3 regions of the Mesorhizobium sp. XAP4 genome follow, and region 3 is predicted to be linked to each of the others. Evidence: riboswitches for the same ligand, from Rfam matches in the RefSeq annotation. Region 3 holds a riboswitch; each other region holds the start of a gene.

Region 1 (7,763 bases), on a different contig from region 3:
GGCCAGCCGCATGCCACGTGCCGCATATTCCCAATGGAGGAAGGGGCGCAGCGGCGCTCCCGGCTCCCACGGTGGAAAGGCATCGGCCGAGGCCATCAATTGCACGCCAACGCGACGTTGCGGATCATAGAACTGCCAGAAATCCAGGTCATGGAAATGGTTGCCGCGCAATCCGGCTTCCGCCAGCCTGGTGGCGAAGCCATGCTGCGTGAAGGGTCCTTGGCCCCATCTGGCCGGTGCCGCGATGCCGTCAATGCCGGGATGTGCGACGAAGATGCGGCAGATGTCGGCAGGCGCTCGGTTGTCCGGAGCCGTGACAAAGCCATGAGCGAAGGCATCCGCCAACGCGCCGGCACTCACAAGCGCGGTCAACTCCAGATGCGGCAAGCCCACCTTGCAGGTCAGTGGATAATGCGCGGCGCTGCTCTGCGCTTGCGCCAGGACATGACGTGCGTAGTCAGTCAGGTTTTCGAGAGTGACGTTTGGCATGGTCTGCCTGTTCCGGAGCTGTCCGGCAACGAGAGCCTGGCGGGCGCCTCAGTTGGCCTGCTTCACCGCGGGCCAGCCGAGGGGCTCCTCGACCTCGTGGATGGGATCGACGACAATGAGGTCGGCAAGGTCGTCATGGATGTCGACCTTGAGGGGCTCGCCGGCAGCGGCGAGCTGAGCCAGCAATTCGCTGGGAACCGGTCTTGCCACGCCATCGGTTGCGGCCGCCAGCAAACCGAATTCGAGCAATTGTGAAACAAAGCCGTCAATCGCGGCGGCATCGAGGGCGCCAATTCCGGTCGCGGCGCCGACCAGTTCGGAGGCAGGCACGCCGGACGACAGTGCATCCCAAAGCCTGCTGCCTGAATCAGAGAAGCCGAAATATTTACCGGTGGTCAGGTCGAGAACGACGGCTTCGCCATCGAAGGATTCAAAGACGATATCCTTGCTGGCAATGGCATATACGCCGGATTGTCGCATGTTTGCTCCCCGCCGAAGCAGGCCGCGGAGATGATCTTCGGGCCCTACGGTCAACCCCACCGTTGCAGGCGTCTAACCATTTGCAGGGTTTTTGGCAAGATGGCTTAGGCCCGGGCGAGCGCAGCTGCAGGCCGCGCGGGCATGGACAGTCTCTGACCGTGCCTGCCGGTCACGCCTCGATTTCAAGCGCCGAAAGCGGCTTCGAGCAACAGGCGAGGATAAAGCCGTCCTCGATTTCGTGATCGAGGATGCCGCCATTGTGGCTCATCTCGACGTCGCCCGCGACCTTCCTCACCTTGCAGGTGCCGCACAGGCCGAACTCGCAGGCGGCGGGAATCCGCACCCCCGAGGCGCGTGCCGTCTGCAGCACGGTCTGGCCGGCGACGCATTCGGCATCGACATCGGAATGCGAGAACCGGATCGGTGTCACGGCCTCCACGGTGGCAGCGGCGCCGTCGTCCGCCGGCGGCGAGAACGGCGCCGGGATCTCCTCCACGGCAGGCGCGGCAAAGCTTTCCTGATGGTATTTCGCCATGTCGAAGCCGGCTGCGTCCAGCATGCCGCGCACGGCGCGCATGAAAGGATCGGGGCCGCAGCAGAAAATCTCGCGCTCGCGGAAATCGGGCGCCAGCAATGGCAGCCGGATCGCGTCGATGCGGCCCATATGGCCGAACCAGCCCTCGCGGCTCGACCGCTCCTCGATCATGAAGCCGAGCGACAGCCCAGGCATGCGGCTGCCGAGCAGTTCGAGCTCCTTGCGGAAAATGATCTCTTCCGGGCGGCGCGCGCAGTTGACGAAGCCGACATCGGTCCATGGCGCGCAGTCGTTCAGCCAGCGCAGCATCGACATCATCGGCGTCACGCCGGAACCGGCCGAAATGAACAGGTATTTGGCGGCCGGGTGGCTGTGCAGCGAGAAGTCGCCGGTCGGCCCATAGGCCTTGACGTGCGAACCGGGCGTCAGATGGTCGAACATCCAGCGCGTACCGGTGCTGCCCGCCTGCGCCTTGACCGTCACCGCGATCGAGAACGGCCGCGACGGCGAGGACGACAGCGTGTAGGTGCGCATCAGCGGCCCGTCCGATGTCGGCAATTCCAGAGTCACGAACTGCCCCGGTTTGTAGCGAAACCAGGTCTGGTTGTCGGAGCGGAAGGTGAAGGTCTTCACGTCAGGCGCTTCGTCGCTGACGCCGATCACTTCCAGCACCTGCAGCCTGTCGTTCCAGGGCGTCATCTGGTCGAGATGGCGATAGAGGCCAAGGTCCGTCATCGCATTCATCCTCTTATCCCCTGGGCTAGGCGACGCTGCGCAGGGCCGGCCGGCCGCCTTCGGCAAGGCGCGGCCCGATGAACGACGCGTACCACTCGACGAACTGGATCACGCCGCCCTCATGCAGCTCCGAATAGGGGCCTGGTTCATAGGCCGGCGACAGGATGCCGAAGGCGTTTTCCTCGACGATGCGGCGGTCCTGGTCGTTGGTCTCGGTCCAGACATGGGTGAGCTCAGCGAGGTCGTAGTCGACGCCTTCGACCGCATCCTTGTGGACGAGCCATTTCGTTGTCACCGCGGTTTCCGTGGCACTGATCGGCAGCACGCGGAAGGTAACGGCGTGGTCGCCGAGGATATGGTTCCAGGTCGTCGGATAGTGATAGAGCAGCAAGGAGCCGATGCGGTCGGTTGAAACGCTGTCGGACAAGTTCTTCTGGACCGCCCGTTTTCCCGTCATGGTGTAGCTGACGGCATCGCGCAGCAGCGGCGCGCGGGTGGCGCGGTACTGCCCTGCCGGATCGATGCGGAATTTGCTCGGCAAGCCTGATGCCTCGCATTTGGCCCAGTGTGCGACCATTTCAGGGTCGCTGTCGGCGCCATGGACGCCGGTTATGGTTGGAGCCTCGGGGAAGGTCTTGCACAACTCGGGATGATTGGCGGCGCAGTGGTAGCACTCGCGGTTGTTTTCCCAGACCAGCTTCCAGTTGCCCTTCTCGACGATCGTGCTCTCGAAGGCGATCTTTGCTTCACGCAGCCGGTGCGGCAAAAGATAGGGTTCGATCATCGCCCGCATCGGCGCGAAATCTGCCGGTTCCTTGGCCAGGCAGATGAAGAAGTAGCCGCCGACGCTCTCGCAAGCGACCGGCTTCAGGCCGAAATCACTCTTGTCGAAACCGTCGGCCATCTGGCGGGCAAACAGCAGGCGGCCGTCCAGCTCGTAGGTCCACTGATGATACGGGCAGACGAGCTTTGCCGCGGTACCCTTCTCCGTGTTGCACACGCGGCTGCCGCGATGGCGGCAGGAATTGTGGAAGGCGTTGATCTTGCCGTGCTGGTCGCGGACAAGGACGACCGGATAATCGCCGACCTGCACGGTGATGTAGCTGCCCGGCTTCGGCAGTTCGCAATCATGGCCGATGAACAGCCAGTCGCGATACCAGATCAGCTCCATGTCGAGCTTGAAGTAGTCCGGATCGGTGTAGAAGGGCTGCTCCAGCGAAAAGCCTTGCCGGCGCCCCTTCAGGAGCCTCAGCATGTCGTTGCGGATATCCATGTCCTGTCCTCGTTCCTAAGGACTGAACTGGTGGTGACGGAGGAAGGATTGAAACGCAGGCCGGCTGTGTGCCGGACATGCGCTATCCACCTCTTGACCGCCCACCGCGATCAGTCGAGTCTAAAAATCTCGGGCTGGTTTCCGGGCTCTGGAGTTGTCCTTGCGGACCATCGCGACACCTTCCCAGGCGGTTGCCCAGTGGTCTCCCGTTGCGACTTGAACTCCACCACCGTTGCGGGGGCAGCGCCGGATTCTGACCGGCTTCCCAATTCTCCGCCTCGTCGTCACGAAGCGGCACCTGAGATGGTATGATCTAACCACGATCGCGGGCGCGCCGTCGGCATGAAAACGACATCGTATCCATGCGGCGCGACACGGCATGCGAAACGCTACTGCAGATCGTCGCGGGCCGAGATCTCACCTCCCGGGCGGCCATTTGCCGGCTGCGATCTTCCCGAATCCGACCCTTCGCGGGGATCAAAAAAGGTTAATGGTTTCGAAAAGTGACTATTAGCTCGCCCTAAAATCGAACCGAACGGTTCGTTTCTGTTGACGGTGCGTGCAGGACGGTGTGAACGCTGGGCCTCTGAAACAGTCAGTGATCCATCAGGTGGCTACACCTAACACACTGATATGAAGAAGAAAAATGCATCCCTAGATTCCATTGGCACAATTTCAAGGTGTGGATTCATGGTCCACACGGAACAACTTCGTGATTGGAAAAGACGACCTTGCCCTCCCACATCGGGGCTGTCCGAACGACGCGATTTCATTTCCAAGACACGCCGCTAGACGGACGGAAAAAAGACGATACTGGAGTACCAAAAATGAAAAAGATCATTCTCACTGCCGCAGCCCTTCTGGCCATTTCCGGCAGCGCCTTCGCTGGTAGCGACCACTACGGTTCCAACGCCGCGGCAGCCACTGCTGTCGACAGCTCGTACACCGCTTCGACCAAGAAGTCGGAACCGGCTGCTCAGGCGCCTGCCCAGGGTGCTGACCGCAACCTCTTCGGCAACAACTAACAGCCGATTCCCAGTTTCCCGGTCGACGGCGGGCTCGCCCGCCGCCCTGGCGAAATCCAGACATTCAGGAGTATTCAAGATGAACAAGATCCTCATTGCTGCCGCCGCCGTTCTGGCCATCACCGGCAGCGCTTTCGCGGGCAGCGACAACTACGGTTCGAACGGCCCCAACCAGCCTGCCGCCGCTGTGGACCAGTCGTACACGGCTTCCACCAAGACCTCGGAACCGGCTGCCCAGACGCCCGCTCAGGGCAGCGACCGTAACCTCTTCGGTCGCTAACAACCAATTTCGCAACCGACGGCAGCTGTGTCTGCCGTCCTGGCGAAATCCAGAATTCAGGAGACTAAAATGAACAAGATCCTTATTGCTGCCGCCGCCGTTCTGGCCATCACCGGCAGTGCCTTCGCCGGCAGCGACAACTTTGGCTCCAATGGTGCCAATCAGCCTGCCGCCACGACTTCGGTCGACAGCACGCGCACCTCTTCGGTACGCAACACCGGTTCGCCGGTTTACAAGCTGCTGAACTCGTCGGGTGACACCACCCAGAAGTCTGCTCCGCAAGGTGCCGACCGCAACCTCTTCGGCAACAACTAACAACCGAAGTCGATCTCCAAGTCAAAGAGCGGCGGGCCCGGCCCGCCGCTCTTTTTGTGCCTGACACGGTAATTGCGGTTAAGCCGCCTTTGCTTCCACTTCATGCAACGCGAAAGAACGTCCATCCGCGTCGAAGATATGCAGGTCCTCGCCATTGGCGCTCAGCCGCAATGTCGAGCCGCGCTTGACCTCGACATTGCCGGGCAGCTTGGTCACCAGCGGCAGATCGGCGCGGCCGATGTCGACATAGACAAGCTGCACCTCGCCGAGTTGCTCGACATAGTCGACCGTCCCCTCGAACAGATAGTCCGCGCCGCTGGCGATGATCAGGTCCTCCGGCCGCACGCCAAAGCTCACCGCAGCGCCCTTTGCCGAAGCCGGCGTCGCAATCGGCACGGTCGCCTTGCGTCCGCCGACATGGCTGACGACGGTCGGGTTTCCGGTCTTTTCGATGGTCGCCGGCAGGATGTTCATGGCCGGCGAGCCGATGAACTGGGCAACGAACAGATTGCCGGGCTTCTTGTAGAGGTCCATCGGCGTGCCGACCTGCTCGATATGGCCGTCCTTGAGCACCACGATGCGGTCGGCCAGCGTCATCGCCTCGACCTGGTCGTGGGTAACGTAGATCATGGTCGTGTTGGGCATCGATTCCTTGAGCTTGGCGATCTCGATGCGGGTGGCGACGCGCAGCGCGGCGTCGAGGTTCGAAAGCGGCTCGTCGAACAGGAACACCTTCGGATTGCGCACGATGGCGCGGCCGATGGCGACGCGCTGGCGCTGGCCACCCGACATCGCCTTGGGCAGGCGGTCGAGATATTTGGTCAGCTGCAGGATCTCGGCGGCCTGGCGCACGCGGCGGTCGATCTCGGCCTTGTTCTCTTTGCCGATCTTCATCGAGAACGCCATGTTGTCGTAGACGGTCATGTGCGGGTACAGCGCGTAGGACTGGAACACCATGGCGATGCCCCGCTTCGACGGCGGCACGTCGTTCACCACTTCGCCGGCTATTCTGAGTTCGCCGGAGGTGATTTCCTCGAGCCCGGCGATCGACCTCAGCAATGTCGACTTGCCGCAGCCCGACGGGCCGACGAAGACGATGAACTCGCCCGACTTAATATCGAGGTCGATGCCGTGGAGAATGTTCAGATTGCCGTAGGACTTCTTCACTTGTCTTAGCGTGACATCGGCCATTGGTTTCCTCCAGTGATTGGAAATTCAGTCGAGACGCCCGAACCAGGCGCCGTAGCCGCCAAGCTCGATGGAACCGCTGCTCGCCTGCCCCGAAAATCCGTGCCCGGGCAGAGGTTGCAGCGATCGGCCGCCAAGGTCAACCTTGGCCCGCCCGGCTCCCAGATTGAAGACGCAGACGATCTGCTCGTTGCCTGCGCGGCGCGTGAAGGCGACGGTATCTCCCTCACTTTCGATGAAGGTGATGTCGCCCTTGGCCAGCGCCGGATGGGCACGCCGGAAGGTAAGAAAGCGCCGGTAGTGCTCGAGCAGCGAAGCCTCGTCGCCCTGCTGGACATTGACCGCTTGCGCCAAATGCTTGGCCGGCACCGGCAGCCAGGGTTTTGCCTGGGAGAAGCCGCCATTCTTGGCGCCGCCGTCCCACACCATCGGTGTGCGGCAGCCGTCGCGGCCCTTGAATTCAGGCCAGAAGCGGATGCCGTAGGGATCCTGCAAATCCTCGAACCGAAGGTCGGCCTCGCCGAGCCCAAGTTCCTCACCCTGATAGATGCAGACCGAACCGCGCAAGGACATCAGCAGCGCCGAGATGACCTTCAGGTAGGCGGTCGGGTCGGGCTCATTGGCGGCCCAGCGCGAGGCCGGGCGCATTACATCGTGGTTGGAGAAGGCCCAGCACGACCAGCCATCGCTGGCGACCTTGCCGAAGGATTCCAGCACCGAGCGGACCTTGCCCGCGCTGATCTTTTCCGGCGCCAGGAAATCGAAGGAGTAGCACATGTGCACGCGCTTGCCGCCGGCGGTGTAGGCGGCCACCACTTCAAGCCCACGCTGCGAATCGCCGACCTCGCCGACCGCTGCCGTTGCCGGATATTCATCGAGCAGGGCACGGAACCGTTCGAGGAAGCCGAGATTCTCGGGCCGGCTCTTGTCGTAGAGATGGTCCTGGTAGTTGTAGGGGTTGACCGCCGGCGCGGTCTGGTCGTTGCGCTCTTCCGGCGGCAGCGGCGGGTTGTTTTCCAACCCCTGGCTGTGGAAGTAGAAATTGATGGTGTCGAGCCGGAAACCATCGACGCCGCGCTCCAGCCAGAAGCGGGTGACGTCGAGCAACGCGTCCTGAACCTCGTGGTTGTGGAAGTTGAGGTCGGGCTGCTCGGCCAGAAAATTGTGCATGTAATATTGCTGGCGGCTGGTGTCCCATTGCCAGGCCGAGCCGCCGAAGATCGACAGCCAGTTGTTGGGCGGCGTGCCGTCCGGCCTGGCGTCTGCCCAGACGTACCAGTCGGCCTTCGGGTTGCTGCGGCTCGACCGGCTTTCCTTGAACCATGGGTGGTTGTCGGCGGTGTGCGACAGCACCTCGTCGATCATCACCTTCAAGCCCAGCCTGTGTGCCTCGGCGGTCAGCGCGTCGAAGTCGGCCAGCGTGCCGAACATCGGATCGACGTC
Region 2 (7,763 bases), on a different contig from region 3:
TCATCCAGCAGGAGGCCGAGGAAGATCTGATGCGTATGGGCGGCGTCGGCGACGAAGAGCTTTCCGACAGCATCTTTTCGACCTCGCGCTCACGCGTTCCGTGGCTGCTGATCAACCTTCTGACCGCGTTCCTGGCGGCGTCGGTGATCAGCCTGTTCGACCGCACGATCGAACACATCGTGGCACTGGCGGTGCTGATGCCGATCGTCGCGGGCATGGGCGGCAATGCCGGCTCGCAAACCATGACCGTCACCGTGCGGGCGTTGGCGACCAGGGATCTCGACATCTACAATGCCGGCCGCATCATTCGCCGCGAGATGGGTGTCGGCTTCATCAACGGCATCGTCTTCGCCATCCTGATCGGCATCGTCGCGGCAGCCTGGTTCCGTGATCCCAATCTGGGCGGGATCATCGCGGCGGCGATGATCATCAACATGTTCGTGGCCGCCCTGGCCGGCATCCTGATCCCGCTGCTGCTCGATCGTTTCAAGGTCGATCCGGCGGTCGCTTCGGCGGTCTTCGTCACCACGGTTACCGACGTCGTCGGTTTCTTTGCATTTCTCGGCATTGCCACGTGGTGGTTCGGCGTGCCCTGAAGGCACGCCTTTTGGCTCAATTGACTTTTACGTAAATGCCGTGCGAGGCTCGCGCGGGGCGCTATGTCGATTCCGGCATGGCATGGGTTTTGGTTCGGGACAGAAGGGTGACGCCGCCATGGCGATCGCCCCGGTGTTTCGGCGTGTGGGAGTGGCAATGCGAGAATATTATTCGATCACCGAGTTGACCCGCGAGTTCGACGTGTCGACGCGGACGCTGCGCTTTTATGAGGACGAAGGGCTGGTGCAGCCGGTGCGGCGCGGCCGCACGCGGCTGTTTCGCCCCTCCGACCGGCAGCTCATTCGCCAGATCATGCGCGGCAAAAGGCTTGGCTTCTCGATCAACGAGATTCGCGAAATCATCCAGATGTACAAGGAGCCGCCCGGCGAAGTCGGCCAGCTCAACCTGATGATCAAGCGCATCGAGGAAAAGCGCGAGGATCTCCGGCAGAAACGCCGCGACCTCGAGGAGACGCTGGCTGAACTCGACCAGGCCGAGGAGTCTTGTGTGGAGCGGCTGGTGGAGCTTGGCGTGAATACCTAGGCAGAGAGTTTGAGGGACAGCGCCCCCTCTCTCCTGCCGGACATCTCCCCCACGAGGGGGGGAGATTGGCCGCTTGAAAGCCAGCTCAAATCCAGCGGCGCACGCGTTTGGCGTAGTCGCGGTATTTCTTGCCGAATTTTGCTGCCAGCACCTTTTCCTCGCCTTCGATCGCCACCTTCTGCGTGGCATAGGCGGCGATGAACGCCAGCGGCAGGAACCACACGATGCCCGAGACAAAGGCGACGCCGATCAACAGCAGCGTGTTGGCCAGATACATCGGATTGCGGGTGACGCCGAAGGGACCCGTGGTGACCAGGTGATCGGGTACAGCGTTGGGGTTGAGCGTGGTCTTGGCCCGGATCATGGTGCGGATCGCGGTGAACCAGAGTGCGGCGACGGCAAACAGCGCCACCCAGCCGGCCGCGAACAGGATATCGCCCAGCAGGTCGCCGATCCAGGGCAGGGGATAGAGCAGGCCCAGTGCGATGCTGACGGCGATGGCGGCGATGTAGATCAGCGGCGGCCACGGTATGAGCCCCGGCTTCGGCTGGTTCTCGGTCATTCGGCCCCTCCCTCCATCAACTTGCTGTCGGTCTTGGCGGTGCACATGCCGGCGAGATCGGACAAATGCGCTTTCCACTCCGCAGTCTGATCGTTGTTGTAGAGCCTATCAAGCGTGGACTCGCCCTCGAGCGTATCGAGCATGCAGACACAGTAGCTTGTACAGAACTCGGTGTCGCGCGACTGCTCGCAGGACAGCTGACAGGTTTTGAGGAAATTCACCTGCGGGGTTTCGACCTGCGCCGGCATGATCTGCGAGAACAGCCAGACGCAGCCGATCAGCAGCGGCTGGTGGATCAAATAGAAAGCCAGGCTGTGCCGGCCGATGAAGACCAGCGGGTTGGCCAAGCGACCGGGCGCCAGATTGGCAAGCCTGGCAAGCAGGCCGGCACCTGCGGCGAGTTTCGTCACCGCGATGCCCGCAAGCACGGCGCCGAACCACGGAAACAGCGGAACGTAGTCGTTGGAGCGCGGATTGATCGCCGACAGGCCGACCCACCACAGCCATGGGTGATCGAAGGCCTCGAAGCGCAGATAGACGGGGGCGGCGATAACGAGCGCGGCGACGACAAGCGTCAGCAGCGCCGGCAGGCGCAGGAAGGCGAGACCGAGCAGGCTGGCCAGCGCGATCTCGTGCAAGATGCCGAAGAAGATGAAGCCGTCCGGAGTGGCGATGCGGGTAACGACCGAAATCGCGATCGCGGCTCCGGCGACCATGGCGAACCGCTTCCAGAAGCCGTTCCAGCGGATTTGTCGGCCGTGGGCGAGATACAGGCTGACGCCGACCAGGAACAGGAAGGTCGAGGCGATGCAGCGCGCGTAAATCTTCCACCAGCCGAAGGCGGTCAGGCCGGGATCGGTGTAGCCGAAGAACTCCAGATCCCAGGTGAAATGGTAGCTTGCCATGGCGATCAGCGCGATGCCGCGCACGATGTCGATGGCGACGATGCGCTTTGGTCGATCCTGAACGGGTGCGGTCGGCGTTTGGATGCTCATGGTCTCGCATTCTGATTCAGCCCCGCTGGAGGACTATCACGGTTGCCCAGGACAAAAGAAGACCGGCAACCCTGCCGATAACGCCGGATCAGCCGCGGCATTGTGCCAGTGCCGGAAAGCCTTTGGCCGGCTTCGCTTTTGCCGGATGCACGTCGGTTTCCTCTTATTGGCGCTGAGGTCGCCACGGCAGATTTGACCCGGTGAATCTGCTTCGGGGAAAGCAATGTCCACCCATGTGCGCCATCCGATCTGGCTACCGGCCCTCAAGGCCGCGGACGCGCGCACCTTCGCTTCGCTCTATGCGGTCGAATCCTTCGCCCGCGCCACGGTGTCGAGCGTCATCCCGATCCAGGCTTACGAGATCCTGCACAACGAGCAGATCGTCTCGATCCTCTACACCGTCGTGGCGATGCTCGGCCTGTCGGTGACATTGTTCATGCCGATGCTGATCCGCCGTTTCGCCCGGCGCTGGGTCTACACGGCGGGCGCCTGCCTGCTGGCCATCGGCTCGCTGTTCTTCGCCACCGACACGCTTGCCGGGCAACTGGCCGGCATGCTGTGCCGGGTGATGGGCGCCAGCGCGCTGTCGATCACGCTCAACCTCTACATCATGGACCACATCCGCAAGACCGACTTCATGCAGGCCGAATCGCTGCGCATGGCGTGGTCGATGCTGGCCTGGACCGGTGGGCCGACGCTCGGCATCTTCCTCTACACGCGCTTCGGCGTCTATGCCGCGCATGGCGCGGTGGCCGTGTTCGCGTTAGCGCTGCTGGCATTGTTCTGGACCTACCGGCTCGGCGACAACCCGTCGATCCGTCCCGGCAAGACGCGACCAGCCAATCCGCTCGCCAATATCGGCCGCTTCATCGCCCAGCCCAGGCTCAGGCTGGCCTGGCTGATCGCGTTTGGGCGCTCCTGTTTCTGGACGACGTTCTTCGTCTATGGGCCGCTGTTCATGGTCATTACGGGTGAGGGCAAGCTGGCCGGCGGCCTGCTGGTTTCGGCCGGCAACGCGCTTTTGTTCATGGCGATTTTCTGGGGCAAGGCGGGAAAGCGCTTTGGCGGCCGCAGGACCATGACATTTGCCTATTTCGCCATGTCGGTCGCGCTTCTGGCGGCGGGCTTCGTCGGCGAAACCGTGCCGCTGCTCACCGGCGCCTTCCTGCTCTGCGGCGCCTTCTTCACCATTGCACTCGACGCGCTCGGCTCGACCGCCTTCATGCGCTCGGTGCGCTCCTATGAAAGATCGCAGATGGCGGCGGTCTATCGCACCTATCTCGACTTTTCCGAGCTGACGCCGCCGCTGGTCTATTCGGTGGTGCTGGCCTTCTTCGGCCTGGGCTCGGTGTTCGTCACGCTTGGCCTGCTGGCGGCGGTCTGCGGCTTCGTGACGTGGCGCTATCTGCCGAAATCGCTTTGACCTTCATGGCGCATTCGCAACGGTCGCCGGCGGAATTTGGTTTGCCGGACGCGAGGATTCTGCCTATAGTCGCCGGTGTCGCCGGTTCCATTTTGGAGCCAAGAGGGAATGCGGTAAGGGCGGATTTCGCCCAATGCCGTGGCTGCCCCCGCAACTGTGTGCGGTAGTCCTCTCCATATGCCACTGAAGATTTTTCTTCGGGAAGGTGGGGAAGGACGCTGATCCGTGAGCCAGGAGACCTGCCGGCGACAGGAAACTGACTTCGATGCCCTCGGGTGGAGGGCGAAAGGACAAGACATGACTACCGCTTCCGTCTCCCTCGGCGCTTCCGTCTCCTCGCAGTCGCGCTTCATGCAGCTCGCGCTTGCCGCGCTGCTCGGCATTTTCGTGATGGGCTTTGTCGGCTTCTCGCATATCGATGCGGTCCACAATGCGGCTCACGATTATCGCCATTCGATGGCATTTCCCTGCCACTGACGAGGGGCTGACATCATGAACCTGTTTCGCAACGTCGTGTTCATCGCGGCGATCGCCGGGCTCGTGGCCGGCGTCGTTCTTGCCTGCATGCAGGCCTATGCGACCGTGCCGCTGATCCTGAAGGCGGAAGTTTACGAACAGGCGGGCGGCGGGCATCACCATGACCATGCCGCTCCGGCAGCAACGGATAGCAATGCCATGAGCACAGCCGCTCCGGCCCCTGCCGAAGCGACTGCCGCGGCGGAAGACGAGGGCTGGGCGCCGGCAGACGGTTTCGAGCGTTTCGCCTTCAGCGTGCTTGCCAACATCGTCACCGGCATCGGCTTCGGGTTGATCCTGGTCGCGGTTTCCGAATTCGCCGGCGGCATCGGTGGTTGGCGCCAGGGCGTGTTCTGGGGCCTGGCCGGCTTTGCCGTGTTCACGCTGGCACCGGGCCTCGGCCTGCCGCCGGAACTGCCGGCCATGCCGGCCGCCGATCTCACCCAGCGCCAGATCTGGTGGTGGGCAACGGTGGCGGCAACCGCTGCCGGTCTCGGCCTGATCGCGTTCCGCAAGTCGCTGCCGCTGGCGATCCTTGCCGTCCTTTTGATCGTCGCACCGCATGTTGTCGGGGCACCGCAGCCCGACAGTTACGAGACGGCGATTCCGGAAGGGCTGCATCACCAGTTCGTGGTGGCGGTGACCGTGACCAATCTGGTGTTCTGGCTGGTGCTCGGAGCGGTCGTCGGTGTGGTGCGCGGTCGCTTCACCGGCACCGCGACCAGCCTGCGCGACAGCTTTGCCTGATCGCAAGACACTGACCTTTCTCATCGGCGGTGCGCGCTCCGGCAAGAGCGCGCACGCCGAAATTTTGGCGACCGCCTTGCCGCCGCCCTGGACCTATATCGCCACGGCGCAAGCCTATGATGACGAGATGCGTGAGCGCATCGCGTTGCACCGGTCGCGGCGCGGCGAAGGCTGGACGACCATCGACGCACCGCTCGATCTCGCCGGCGCGCTTGCCGCCTTGCCGGACGATCGGCCGGTGCTTGTCGACTGCCTGACGCTGTGGCTGACCAACCATATGCTGGCCGAACACGATCTGGACCTTGAATGCCGGCGATTGGCGGAGGTGCTGTCGCGGCCGCGCGGACCCTGGTTCTTGGTGTCCAATGAAGTCGGCCAAGGCATCGTGCCGGACAATGCACTGGCGCGCCGCTTTCGCGATGCCGCCGGCCGGCTCAACCAGAAGGTCGCGGCGATTGCCGATACGGTGCTGCTGATGGTGGCGGGGCTGCCGCTCAAGGTGAAATGATATGACCGATATCGACAATAAGGACGAAGAGCGCCACCGCGCCAAGATGGCCAAGCGCAAGGCGGTGCAGGATGCCGAGGTGGCGAGCAAGACGGTCGAGAAGGGATTGCTCATCGTCAACACCGGCCCGGGCAAAGGCAAGACCACGGCCGCCTTCGGGCTGGCGCTGCGGATGCTCGGCTACGGCAAGCGCGTCGGTGTCGTCCAGTTCATCAAGGGCAAGTGGCACACCGGCGAGAAGGACGCCTTCGCCGCCTTCGGCGACCGTGTCGTGTGGCACGCGATGGGCGAGGGGTTCACCTGGGAAACCCAGGATCTGAAGCGCGACATCGCTGCCGCCGAAGCCGCCTGGGCCAAGGTGCTCGAACTGATGGCCGATCCGTCGATCAGCCTGCTGGTGCTCGACGAATTGAACATTGCGCTGCGCTACGACTATCTCGATCTCGACAGAGTGGTTGGCGCGCTAAAAGCGCGGCGCGAGGGCCTGCATGTCGTTGTCACCGGCCGCAACGCCAAGCCGGCGCTGGTCGAGGCCGCAGACCTCGTCACCGAAATGGGCGTGACCAAGCATCATTTTTCCGCCGGCGTGAAAGCGCAGCAGGGGATCGAGTTCTGAGTGTTCCTCAACCTCCCCAGACGGGGGAGGGTGAGGTTAGGTCACAACGATGACAACGACCGAAACCAACCCGAACAGAGCGATCAGCAGATAGTCGGCGACGCGATAGAGTTTCAGCGCCTGCCTGATGTCGAGGCTGTCGGCTTCGCGCCGGCCGCCTTCGCCCATGAAGACGTCGTCGACCAGCACGCCGCCATAGAAGCGCGGCCCGGCGAGCGCCAGGCCGAGCGCACCGGCCATCGCCGCTTCCGGCCAGCCGGCATTGGGCGAGCGATGTTTTTTCGCGTCGCGCCGCACCGCATGCCAGGCTTTTTTCGCATCAGCGCCTTTGACGAAGAATGCCGCCAGCACGATCAGAAGCGCCGTCAGCCGCGACGCCGGCAGGTTGATCCAATCGTCAAAGCGCGCCGCCGCCCAGCCGAACGCCTCGTGGCGCGGGGTGCGGTGGCCGATCATCGAATCGGCGGTGTTGGCGGCCTTGTAGGCGGCGCCGCCGGCCAGGCCGCCGACGCCGGTCCAGAAGGCAGGGGCGACGATGCCGTCGGAAAAATTCTCGGCCAGGCTCTCGATCGCCGCGCGGCAGACACCGGCCCGGTCGAGCGTTTCAGGGTCGCGACCGACGATCCGCGAAACGGCAAGGCGGGCCAAAGCAAGGCCGCCGGTGTCGAGGGCGTCAGCCACCGCCTCGACATGCTCATAGAGGCTCCTCTGCGACAGCAGCGACGTTGCCAGAAGGGCCGTGATGACCAGGCCCATGGGAACGAACCAGAACAGGATCTGTACGCTGAGGCCGATCACCGCCGGCACCAGCACGATGACCAGCAGCGCCTGGACACCGCGCTTGCGACGCAGCGCGTCGGGATCAGTGGCGCGGTTGAGCCTGCGGTCGAGAAAGGATATCAGCCTGCCGAACCACGTCACCGGATGGCCGATGGCGCGAAACAGCCAGTCGGGGTAACCGAGGGCGAATTCGACGACCAATGACAGGAAAGCGATCAGGACTGACATGAAGCTTCTTAATGGGGCGGTTGTGGACCATGGTGGAAGTCTTGGCCGCGCGAGGGTGCTTTTCCCCAACGCCCTGCTGCCTTTCGTCGACCTCTCGACCGGTATCAATCCGCACTCCTACCCGCTTTTCGACCTGCCCGCCACCTCGCTGTCGCGGTTGCCGGAAGCCGCGCGCACACGCGACCTGACAGAGATCGCGGCCAGTACTTACGGCGCGCCGTCGCCAGCCAACGTCGTGGCGGCGCCGG
Region 3 (7,763 bases):
CGGACCGCGCCTGGCCCGGTGCGCGTGGCCGGCGCCGGTCATTCCTTCACACCGCTGGTGAAATCGCAGGGCACGATCCTGTCCCTGGAGAGACTGGAAGGGCTGGTCTCGCACGACGCGCAAAAACATCAGGCGCGGGTGCGGGCAGGGACCCGGCTCGGCCCGCTCATGCACATCCTGCAAGGCATTGGCCAGGGCCTGCCCAACATGGGCGATATCGACCGCCAGGCGATCGGCGGCGCGCTGGGCACAGCCACGCACGGCTCGGGACCGACGCTCGGCGCCTATCACACGCAGCTGGAGACGGTGCAGATCGTCGACGGGCTTGGCAAGGTCCGCGACTTCAAGCGGGCAGGGGATCGGGACATGATCCACGCCATCGGTGTTGCGCTCGGCGCTTTCGGCGTGCTCACCGAAGTGACGCTGAACAACATCGCGACCTACCGGTTGCGCCGCCGCAAATATGTGCTGCCGATCACCGAGATGCTGCGTGATTTCGAGGCGATGATGGCCGCGCATCGCTCGGCCGAATTCTACTACATTCCGTTTTCCGGCTATGCGCAGTTCATCGCCAGCGATTTCAGCGATGCCGCACCCACCACGCGGCCGCCGGAAGAGGACGAGGCGGGTTTGAGGACACTGCGCAGGCTGCGCACTTCACTTGCCTGGCTGCCATCGCTGCGTGGCCGCCTGATCCGATCGGCGGCCGCCAAATTTCCCGCCGAGGACTACGTGCAGGACTGGCTCAACGTCTATGCCAGCGACCGGCAGACCAAGTTCAACGAGATGGAATATCATTTGCCGTTCGAGGAAGGGCCGAAGGCGCTGGCCGAGATCATCGAGCTGACCGAGAAGCGCTTTCCCGAGGTCTATTTCCCGATGGAGGTGCGCTCGGTCGCGCCGGACCAGTTCTGGCTTTCGCCATTCTACAACAGGCTGACCTGCTCCATCGCCATCCACCATGACGCCGCGAACGATCCTTTGCCGTTCATGCGGGCGGCAGAGCCGATCTTTCGCAGATATGGCGGCCGGCCGCATTGGGGCAAGATGCATAGCCTCAAGGCGGCGGAGCTGAAAAAGCTCTACCCGCGCTGGGACGATGCCATGGCGGCGCGCCGCGACATCGATCCGGAAAACCGCTTCGTGTCGCCCTACATGGCCGGCCTGTTCGGCATCGAATGATGAGCACCTATTTTTCCACCCTCTCGGATGCGCTGAAGACCGCCGGCATCTTCCGACCCTGCCTGCTGCTCGACCGCGATCGGCTGGACGGAAACATTGCCCTGGTAAAAAGGAGGCTGGATCCCGGCCTGGCCGTGCGGCTGGTCGACAAATCGCTCGCCTGCCTGCCGCTGCTTGCGCATATAGGCAAGGCGCTTCGCCATGAGCGCTTCATGACCTTCCACCCGCCGATCAGCGAGGCGGTGCTGAAGGCGTTTCCGGATGCCGATCTGCTCTACGGCAAGCCGATGCCGATCGGTGCGGCAAGGGCTGCGCTGGTGAAGGGTGATGCCGACTGGTCGCGTGTCTGCTGGCTGATCGACAGCGAGGAGAGACTGGCGGAATACGGTGCTCTCGCTGACGAACTCGGCATCGGCCTGCGCATCGCTTTCGAGATCGATGTCGGGCTGCATCGCGGCGGCTTTGCTGATCCCGCGGCCTTGTCGAAGGCGTTGAGCGCGTTGCCGGCCCGGCTGCATTGCGAAGGCGTCATGGCCTACGAGGCGCATGCACCGCTCATTCCCGGCCTTTTCGGCGGACCGGCAAAGGCATTGGCGGAGGCGTCGGCGCAGGCTGCGGCGTTCGTCGCCTGTCTCGGCGCCGACCAGCGCCGTATCCTCAACATCGGCGGCAGCAAGACCGCGCTGCTTCATCGTGGCGGCGCGGCCAATGAAGTGTCGATGGGCTCGGCCTTCGTGCTGCCCAGCGACTTCGATACGCCAGGCCTCGACGGCTTCCAGCCGGCGGCTTTCATCGCCACGCCGATCCTGAAAGTGGTCGAGCCGATGCTGCCTGGCCCGCCGGCCGTCACCCGCCTGCTGCAGGCGCTCGGCCGGTTTCCGCGCAAGGGCTGCTATCTCTATGGCGGCAAGTGGATGGCCGAGCCGGTCTTCCCCCAAGGCATGAAGACGAACGGCCTGCTCGGCCTGTCCTCCAACCAGCAATTCATGGGCTTGCCCGCCGATGCGACCGCAAGGCCAGGCGACTACGCGTTTCTAAGGCCGACGCAGAGCGAGGCCGTGCTGCAGCAATTCGGGTCGATCGCCGTGTTTTCCGGCGGAAAGGTCATCGATCGCTGGCCGGCGCTGCCGATGGCGTGATCGAGCTACGCCTTCACCGGTACCCAGATCTCCAGGCCGCCATTGCCGCTGTGGGCATCGAACTCCGGTCCATAGCGCTCGAATTCCGGTGCATCCGCGATTTCGTGACCGGAGGCGGGCAGCCAGCTGTTCCAGATCGTGTTGATCGTCCGGCGGATGGATGAGATGTGCTCGCGGTGCGAGAACACCGCATATTTCTGCGCCGGCACCCGCACCCGATAGAAGTCCTTCGGCAGATCCGCAAAGCCGGACACTTCGACGCCGACGACATAGTCGAAATTGCCCGCGTCGTCGCCATTAAGGCACACGCCGTAGAAAACGCCTGAGATCTCGCCGGGGATGTTGCCGATAAAGGGTGCAAAACGCTGCCACTGCATCGGAATCCCGGCGCTGGTTTCACAGCTGTAGCGTTCGCCGAGGCCGGCGATCAGGAACGGCCGGCTGGTCTCGAAGCGCGGTGGTTCGAGATTGGTGAGGAGGGACTGGTCCATCAGGATCGGCTCCACGAGGTCGAGGTTGTTGGTCGAGCCTTGCGCGCGCACCAGTTCCGGCGTGGTGCCGAACTGATCGCGGAAGGCACGGGTGAACGCCTCATGCGAGTTGTAGCCGGCGTCGAGCGCGACGACGAGGATGTCGGGCGCTCCGCCGGCCAGCTTGCGCGCCGCCTCGGTCAGCCGGCGTGAGCGCATGTAACCCATCACCGAGCGGCCGGTTGCGGCGCCGAAGGCGCGCGTCACATGAAAACGCGACACGCCGCTGCTTTGCGCGACATCGTCAAGCGAGATCGCCTCCGGCAGATGGCTCTCGACGAACCACAGCGCTTTCTCGGTCGGGTTCATGGGGCTCCTTTTCGCATTGGCCGGATCATCTTGGCGTTTCCTGGCGCGGCCAGTTTGATCGAAATTGCGCATTCCGTGCAATCTGCGCCGATCCCATGGGCTTTCGCTTGACAGCGGGCCGCGTCATCTCCTAAGAATGTTATGTTATTACATAAAATGAGCGTGCAATGCCTGTTTCCCTTAGCTGGCCCACCACTTCGTCCGAGAAATCCATTGCGAAGCGTTTGGTGGAAATCTACGCTGAAGTGGTGATGGTCCCCGAGCCGAAAGGCGAGGGGTGAAAAGGGAACACGGTGAGGCCTGTTCAGGTCGAGGCCGTGGCTGCCCCCGCAACTGTAAGCGGCGAGCAAAATCCGTGAATGCCACTGGCCGGCAAGGCTGGGAAGGCAGGATGGCGCAACGACCCGCGAGCCAGGAGACCTGCCATCACTGAGTTGACCGGACGGGGTGTGCCGGGAGGAAACGCGAATCCCGGCCTTGTCGGCCGGTTCGCCAGCTTCCTTCCGTCGCCAGTTTTGGAAAGTGACGGAAAGTTGGACGGCTCCATCGATCATCGCATCACCATGCGCACGCTTTGCCGTCCCCGCAATCCGGCGGGCTGCAGCCGATGAGCGCAGCGCTTCTCGAAGCCCATGACCTCTGTGCCATGGCGAATGGGCGGAATCTGGTCCAGGCGGTCAGCTTCTCGGTGGCCGCTGGCGATCGCCTTGCCATCATCGGTCCCAACGGCGCCGGCAAGACGACGCTGCTGCGCATGCTGTCGGGCATGCTGCGGCCAAGTTCCGGCGAGGTGAAGCTTGGCGGACGCGGGCTGGACAGGATTTCGGCCGCCGAGCGGGCGTTGCATATCGCCGTTGTCGGCCAGACCGACCAGCCCGATCCGCGGCTGGCGGTGATCGATTATGTCGAGCTTGGCCGGGTCCCGCACGCCGGACTGAGGCGCAGGAGCGAGGAACGCGACATTGTCGTCAATGCGCTGCGCCGGACCGGCCTGCTGCCGCTGCTTGGCCGCACCGTCGGCTCGCTGTCGGGCGGCGAGCGCCAGCGCGCCCAACTGGCGCGCGCCATCGCCCAGCAGCCCAAAATCCTGTTCCTCGACGAACCGACCAACCATCTGGACCCGCGCGCCCGCGGCGAACTGCTCGACCTCGTGGCAGGCTTCGAGATGACGGTGATCGCGGTGCTGCACGATCTGGCGCTGGTAGCACCCTTCGCCACCAGGGTTGCGGTGATGAATCATGCCCGCCTGCAAGCGCTCGCCGCACCGCGCGAAGCGCTGGCCCAACAGCTGATCCGCGAGATTTTCGGCATCGATGTGCTGCGCCTGCGCCATCCGACCGAGGATCGAGAGTTGACGGTGTTCGAGGTTCCGAACCGTGCCGCGCCGCCGTCGTGATTGAAGCCGTTCCATAGTCGACCCGATCCCACCCACAAGGAGCATACCCGTGAAACGCCTCGCTTTTTCGCTTGCCGTCTCGCTGCTGACCTCGACCGCCTTCGCCTTCCCGGTAACCGTCGACAGCTGCGGCAAGCCGCTGACCTTCGACGCGCCGCCGAAGCGCGCTGTCATCCATGATCTGAACATGGCCGAGATGGCTTTCGCGCTGAAATTGCAGCCGTCAATCGTCGGCCTGACCGGCATCACCGGATGGTACAAGGTCGGTCCCGAATTCAAGGCAGAGCAGGGTTCGATCCCGGAGCTGGCGCCGAAATATCCGACGCTCGAAAACCTCGTGGCCGTGGAGCCGGATTTCTTCTTCGCCGGCTGGTACTACGGCATGAAGCCGGGTGGCGAGGTGACGCCCGACACGCTTGCCCCGCACGGCATCAAGACGCTGGTTCTGGCGGAAAGCTGCGTCCATCTCGACAAGAGGCGCCCCGCCGCCTCGATGGACCTGCTCTACGGCGACGTCGAAAAGCTGGGCAAGATCTTCGGCAAGGAGACAGAGGCGGAAAAGCTTGTCTCTGGCTGGAAGGCGCAGCTCGCCGACATCACCGCCAAGGTCGGCAGCGCCAAGGGCACGCGGGTGTTCCTCTACGATTCCGGCGAGGACAAGCCGTTCACCGCAGGCAAGTTCGCCATCCCCAGCGCCATGATCACTGCCGCCGGCGGCGACAACATCATGGCTGACATGGACACCAGCTGGGGCAACACGGATTGGGAAACGGTGGCGTCGCGCAATCCGCAATTCCTCATCCTGCTCGATTACCAGGACGGTGGCGGCTACAGGAAGCTGCTCGACTTCCTGAAGGCGCATCCGGCCATGAAGGAGACCGACGCGGTCAAGAACGAGCGCTTCGTTGCCCTCCGCTACGCCGAGCTGACGCCTGGACCCGCCAACATCGAAGCGATCGACAAGATCGCCAAGGCCATGCACCCGGAAGCATTTTGAGCTTGCGCCATCCGGCATTTGCGTTGGCCATGCTGGCGGGAGCGGCGGCGATCGCCGCTCTCGCTCTGCTGTCGATCGCCTATGGCTCGACGCTGATCCCGCTGGCCGACGTTGTAGCAGCGCTTGGCCGCGCAATCGGCTTAGGCGGGCACGACGTGTCCGGGCCGGTCGGCAAGATCGTCGTCGATCTGCGGCTGCCGCGCACGATCCTGGCCATCTGCGTCGGCGCGGGCCTCGGCGTCGTCGGCGCGCTGCTGCAGACAGTGACCCGCAACGATCTCGCCGATCCGTTCCTGTTCGGCCTGTCGTCGGGCGCCGCCGCCGGTGCTGTTTCCGTCATCACCGTCTTCGGCGACAGCTTTGGCATCTGGACGTTGCCGGTCGCGGCCTTCACCGGCGGCATATTGGCCGCCGGCGTCGTCCTGCTGCTGGTCGCGCGGGTGAGGGGCCAAGGGCCGGAGCGGCTGATCCTCGCCGGCCTTGCCGTGTCCTTCATGTTCACCGCCTTGACCAACTACCTGGTCTTTGCCGGCGACCAGCGCGCCGCCCACTCCGTGTTGTTCTGGACGATGGGCGGCCTTGGCCTGGCGCGCTGGGACAATATCTGGTTGGGCGCGCTGGGTGCGGGCACCATTCTGGCTTACGCGCTGTGGAACCACCGCCGGCTCGATGCCTTCCTGGCCGGCGAAAACGCCGCCGAAAGCCTTGGCGTGCCAGTGGCGCGCATGCGCCGAATGACGTTTCTCGTCGCCGCCTTCTCGACGGCGATCCTGGTCTCTGTCGCCGGGGTCATCGGCTTCGTCGGGCTGATGATCCCGCATCTGTCGCGGCCGCTGGCAGGCCCCTTGCATCTGCGCCTGGTTGCCAGCTGCGCCGTCTTCGGCGCGGTGCTTTTGCTGGCCAGCGATCTTCTGGCCCGAACGCTGCTGCCGCCGCAGGAACTGCCGATCGGCATCATCACCAGCTCGGTCGGTGCGTTCTTCGTCGTCACCATGCTGATCCGCAACCGGCTTTGAGCGCGTTTGGCAACCGGTCGCCGGATCACACGGTCCAGAAATAGCGCACGATGTGGAAGAACACCGGGGCGGCGAAGACCAGGCTGTCGGTGCGGTCCATCATGCCGCCATGGCCTTCGATGAGATGGCCCCAGTCCTTGACGCCCTGGTCGCGCTTGATGGCCGAGGCGACCAGCCCGCCTAGGAATCCCATCGAGCAGGCGACGAAAGCCACGGCTGCCGCCTGCAGCGGCGAGAAGGGCGTCACGAACGACAACAGCGCGCCGAGCAGGCTCGCCGACACCAATCCGCCGATCAGCCCTTCCCAGGTTTTCGACGGCGAGACGTTCGGCGAAAACCGGTGTTTACCAAACAGCTTGCCGAAGATGTACTGCAGCACGTCGCTGCCTTGCACGACGATGATCAGGAAGGCGATCAGCAGCAAGGTGCGGCCTTCGAAGCCTGGCACGTCGAGTGTCAGCAGGGCGGGGACGTGGCTGACGCAATAGACCGAGATCATCACCGCCCATTGCTGCGCGGCGATCCGCTCGAGGAAGCGTTCGGTGTCGCCATGCAGCGCCGTGATGGCCGGCATCAAGAGGAAGCAGTAGACCGGAATGAAGATGACGAAGAGCCCATACCAGGCGGTCCACACCAGCCAGTACTGAAACGGGATGATGATGCCGAACATGCCGAGCAGCACCCAATGGTCGCTGCGGCGCGTATGCGTCAGCGTCACGAATTCGCGCAGCGCGGCGAAGGAAATCAGCGCAAACAGGATGGTCATCCCGTAACGGCCGAAGAAGAAGGCGACCGTCATCAGCGCCACCATCACCCACCAGGCGTTGATGCGCTGCGTGAGATTGACAAGCGTCGAGCTCAGCGGCTTCGGCGCTCGCGCCGAAAGGATGGTGGCGACGATGCTGGCGGTGGTCAAAACCGCCAGCAGGCCGATGATCAGGATGGAGATCTCGTGGCGCATCAATCGTCTCGCTCGGGACGCGGGTTGAGCGCCAGAAGCGCGGCGTGGGCGCGCTCGAGAAAGGCGCGGCGTTCTTCGCCCGGGCCAACCGCGACAGGCGCGCCGAAAACGACGCGGCACAGCAGCGGCACCGGCAGGAACTGGCCCTTGGGCAGCACGCGCGACATGTTCTCGATCCAGCACGGGATCAGCTCGACCTCAGGCCGCGCCGTCGACAGATTGTAGAGCCCGGA

What was found. A riboswitch is a leader RNA that binds a small molecule or an ion and turns the genes downstream of it on or off. The one in region 3 is predicted to bind cobalamin.
Region 1: it holds a riboswitch for cobalamin, as region 3 does, so the genes downstream of both, P3C39_RS13220 (aromatic ring-hydroxylating dioxygenase subunit alpha) here and P3C39_RS26275 (ABC transporter ATP-binding protein) in region 3, are expected to answer to the same signal.
Region 2: it holds a riboswitch for cobalamin, as region 3 does, so the genes downstream of both, P3C39_RS04995 (CbtB domain-containing protein) here and P3C39_RS26275 (ABC transporter ATP-binding protein) in region 3, are expected to answer to the same signal.

Annotation. Positions count from the first base shown of each region.
Region 1 covers NZ_JARIXW010000002.1:874,958-882,720, forward strand. The annotation lists gene P3C39_RS13205 (serine kinase) at 1-489, opposite strand, end outside; gene P3C39_RS13210 (PqqD family protein) at 538-969, opposite strand; gene P3C39_RS13215 (hybrid-cluster NAD(P)-dependent oxidoreductase) at 1,139-2,239, opposite strand; gene P3C39_RS13220 (aromatic ring-hydroxylating dioxygenase subunit alpha) at 2,265-3,512, opposite strand; cobalamin riboswitch at 3,627-3,829, opposite strand; gene P3C39_RS13225 (DUF680 domain-containing protein) at 4,340-4,537, shown strand; gene P3C39_RS13230 (DUF680 domain-containing protein) at 4,617-4,817, shown strand; gene P3C39_RS13235 (DUF680 domain-containing protein) at 4,887-5,132, shown strand; gene ugpC (sn-glycerol-3-phosphate ABC transporter ATP-binding protein UgpC) at 5,211-6,323, opposite strand; gene P3C39_RS13245 (alpha-glucosidase) at 6,348-7,763, opposite strand, start outside.
Region 2 covers NZ_JARIXW010000001.1:994,893-1,002,655, forward strand. The annotation lists gene mgtE (magnesium transporter) at 1-596, shown strand, start outside; gene P3C39_RS04975 (MerR family DNA-binding transcriptional regulator) at 754-1,140, shown strand; gene P3C39_RS04980 (isoprenylcysteine carboxylmethyltransferase family protein) at 1,226-1,702, opposite strand; gene P3C39_RS04985 (DUF1624 domain-containing protein) at 1,699-2,697, opposite strand; gene P3C39_RS04990 (MFS transporter) at 2,921-4,120, shown strand; cobalamin riboswitch at 4,186-4,382, shown strand; gene P3C39_RS04995 (CbtB domain-containing protein) at 4,418-4,597, shown strand; gene P3C39_RS05000 (CbtA family protein) at 4,613-5,383, shown strand; gene cobU (bifunctional adenosylcobinamide kinase/adenosylcobinamide-phosphate guanylyltransferase) at 5,376-5,891, shown strand; gene cobO (cob(I)yrinic acid a,c-diamide adenosyltransferase) at 5,893-6,507, shown strand; gene cbiB (adenosylcobinamide-phosphate synthase CbiB) at 6,544-7,515, opposite strand; gene cobD (threonine-phosphate decarboxylase CobD) at 7,514-7,763, shown strand, end outside.
Region 3 covers NZ_JARIXW010000007.1:4,977-12,739, forward strand. The annotation lists gene P3C39_RS26260 (D-arabinono-1,4-lactone oxidase) at 1-1,182, shown strand, start outside; gene P3C39_RS26265 (alanine racemase) at 1,182-2,321, shown strand; gene P3C39_RS26270 (AraC family transcriptional regulator) at 2,327-3,160, opposite strand; cobalamin riboswitch at 3,396-3,603, shown strand; gene P3C39_RS26275 (ABC transporter ATP-binding protein) at 3,768-4,556, shown strand; gene P3C39_RS26280 (ABC transporter substrate-binding protein) at 4,606-5,553, shown strand; gene P3C39_RS26285 (iron ABC transporter permease) at 5,583-6,569, shown strand; gene P3C39_RS26290 (phosphatidate cytidylyltransferase) at 6,595-7,530, opposite strand; gene P3C39_RS26295 (lysophospholipid acyltransferase family protein) at 7,530-7,763, opposite strand, start outside.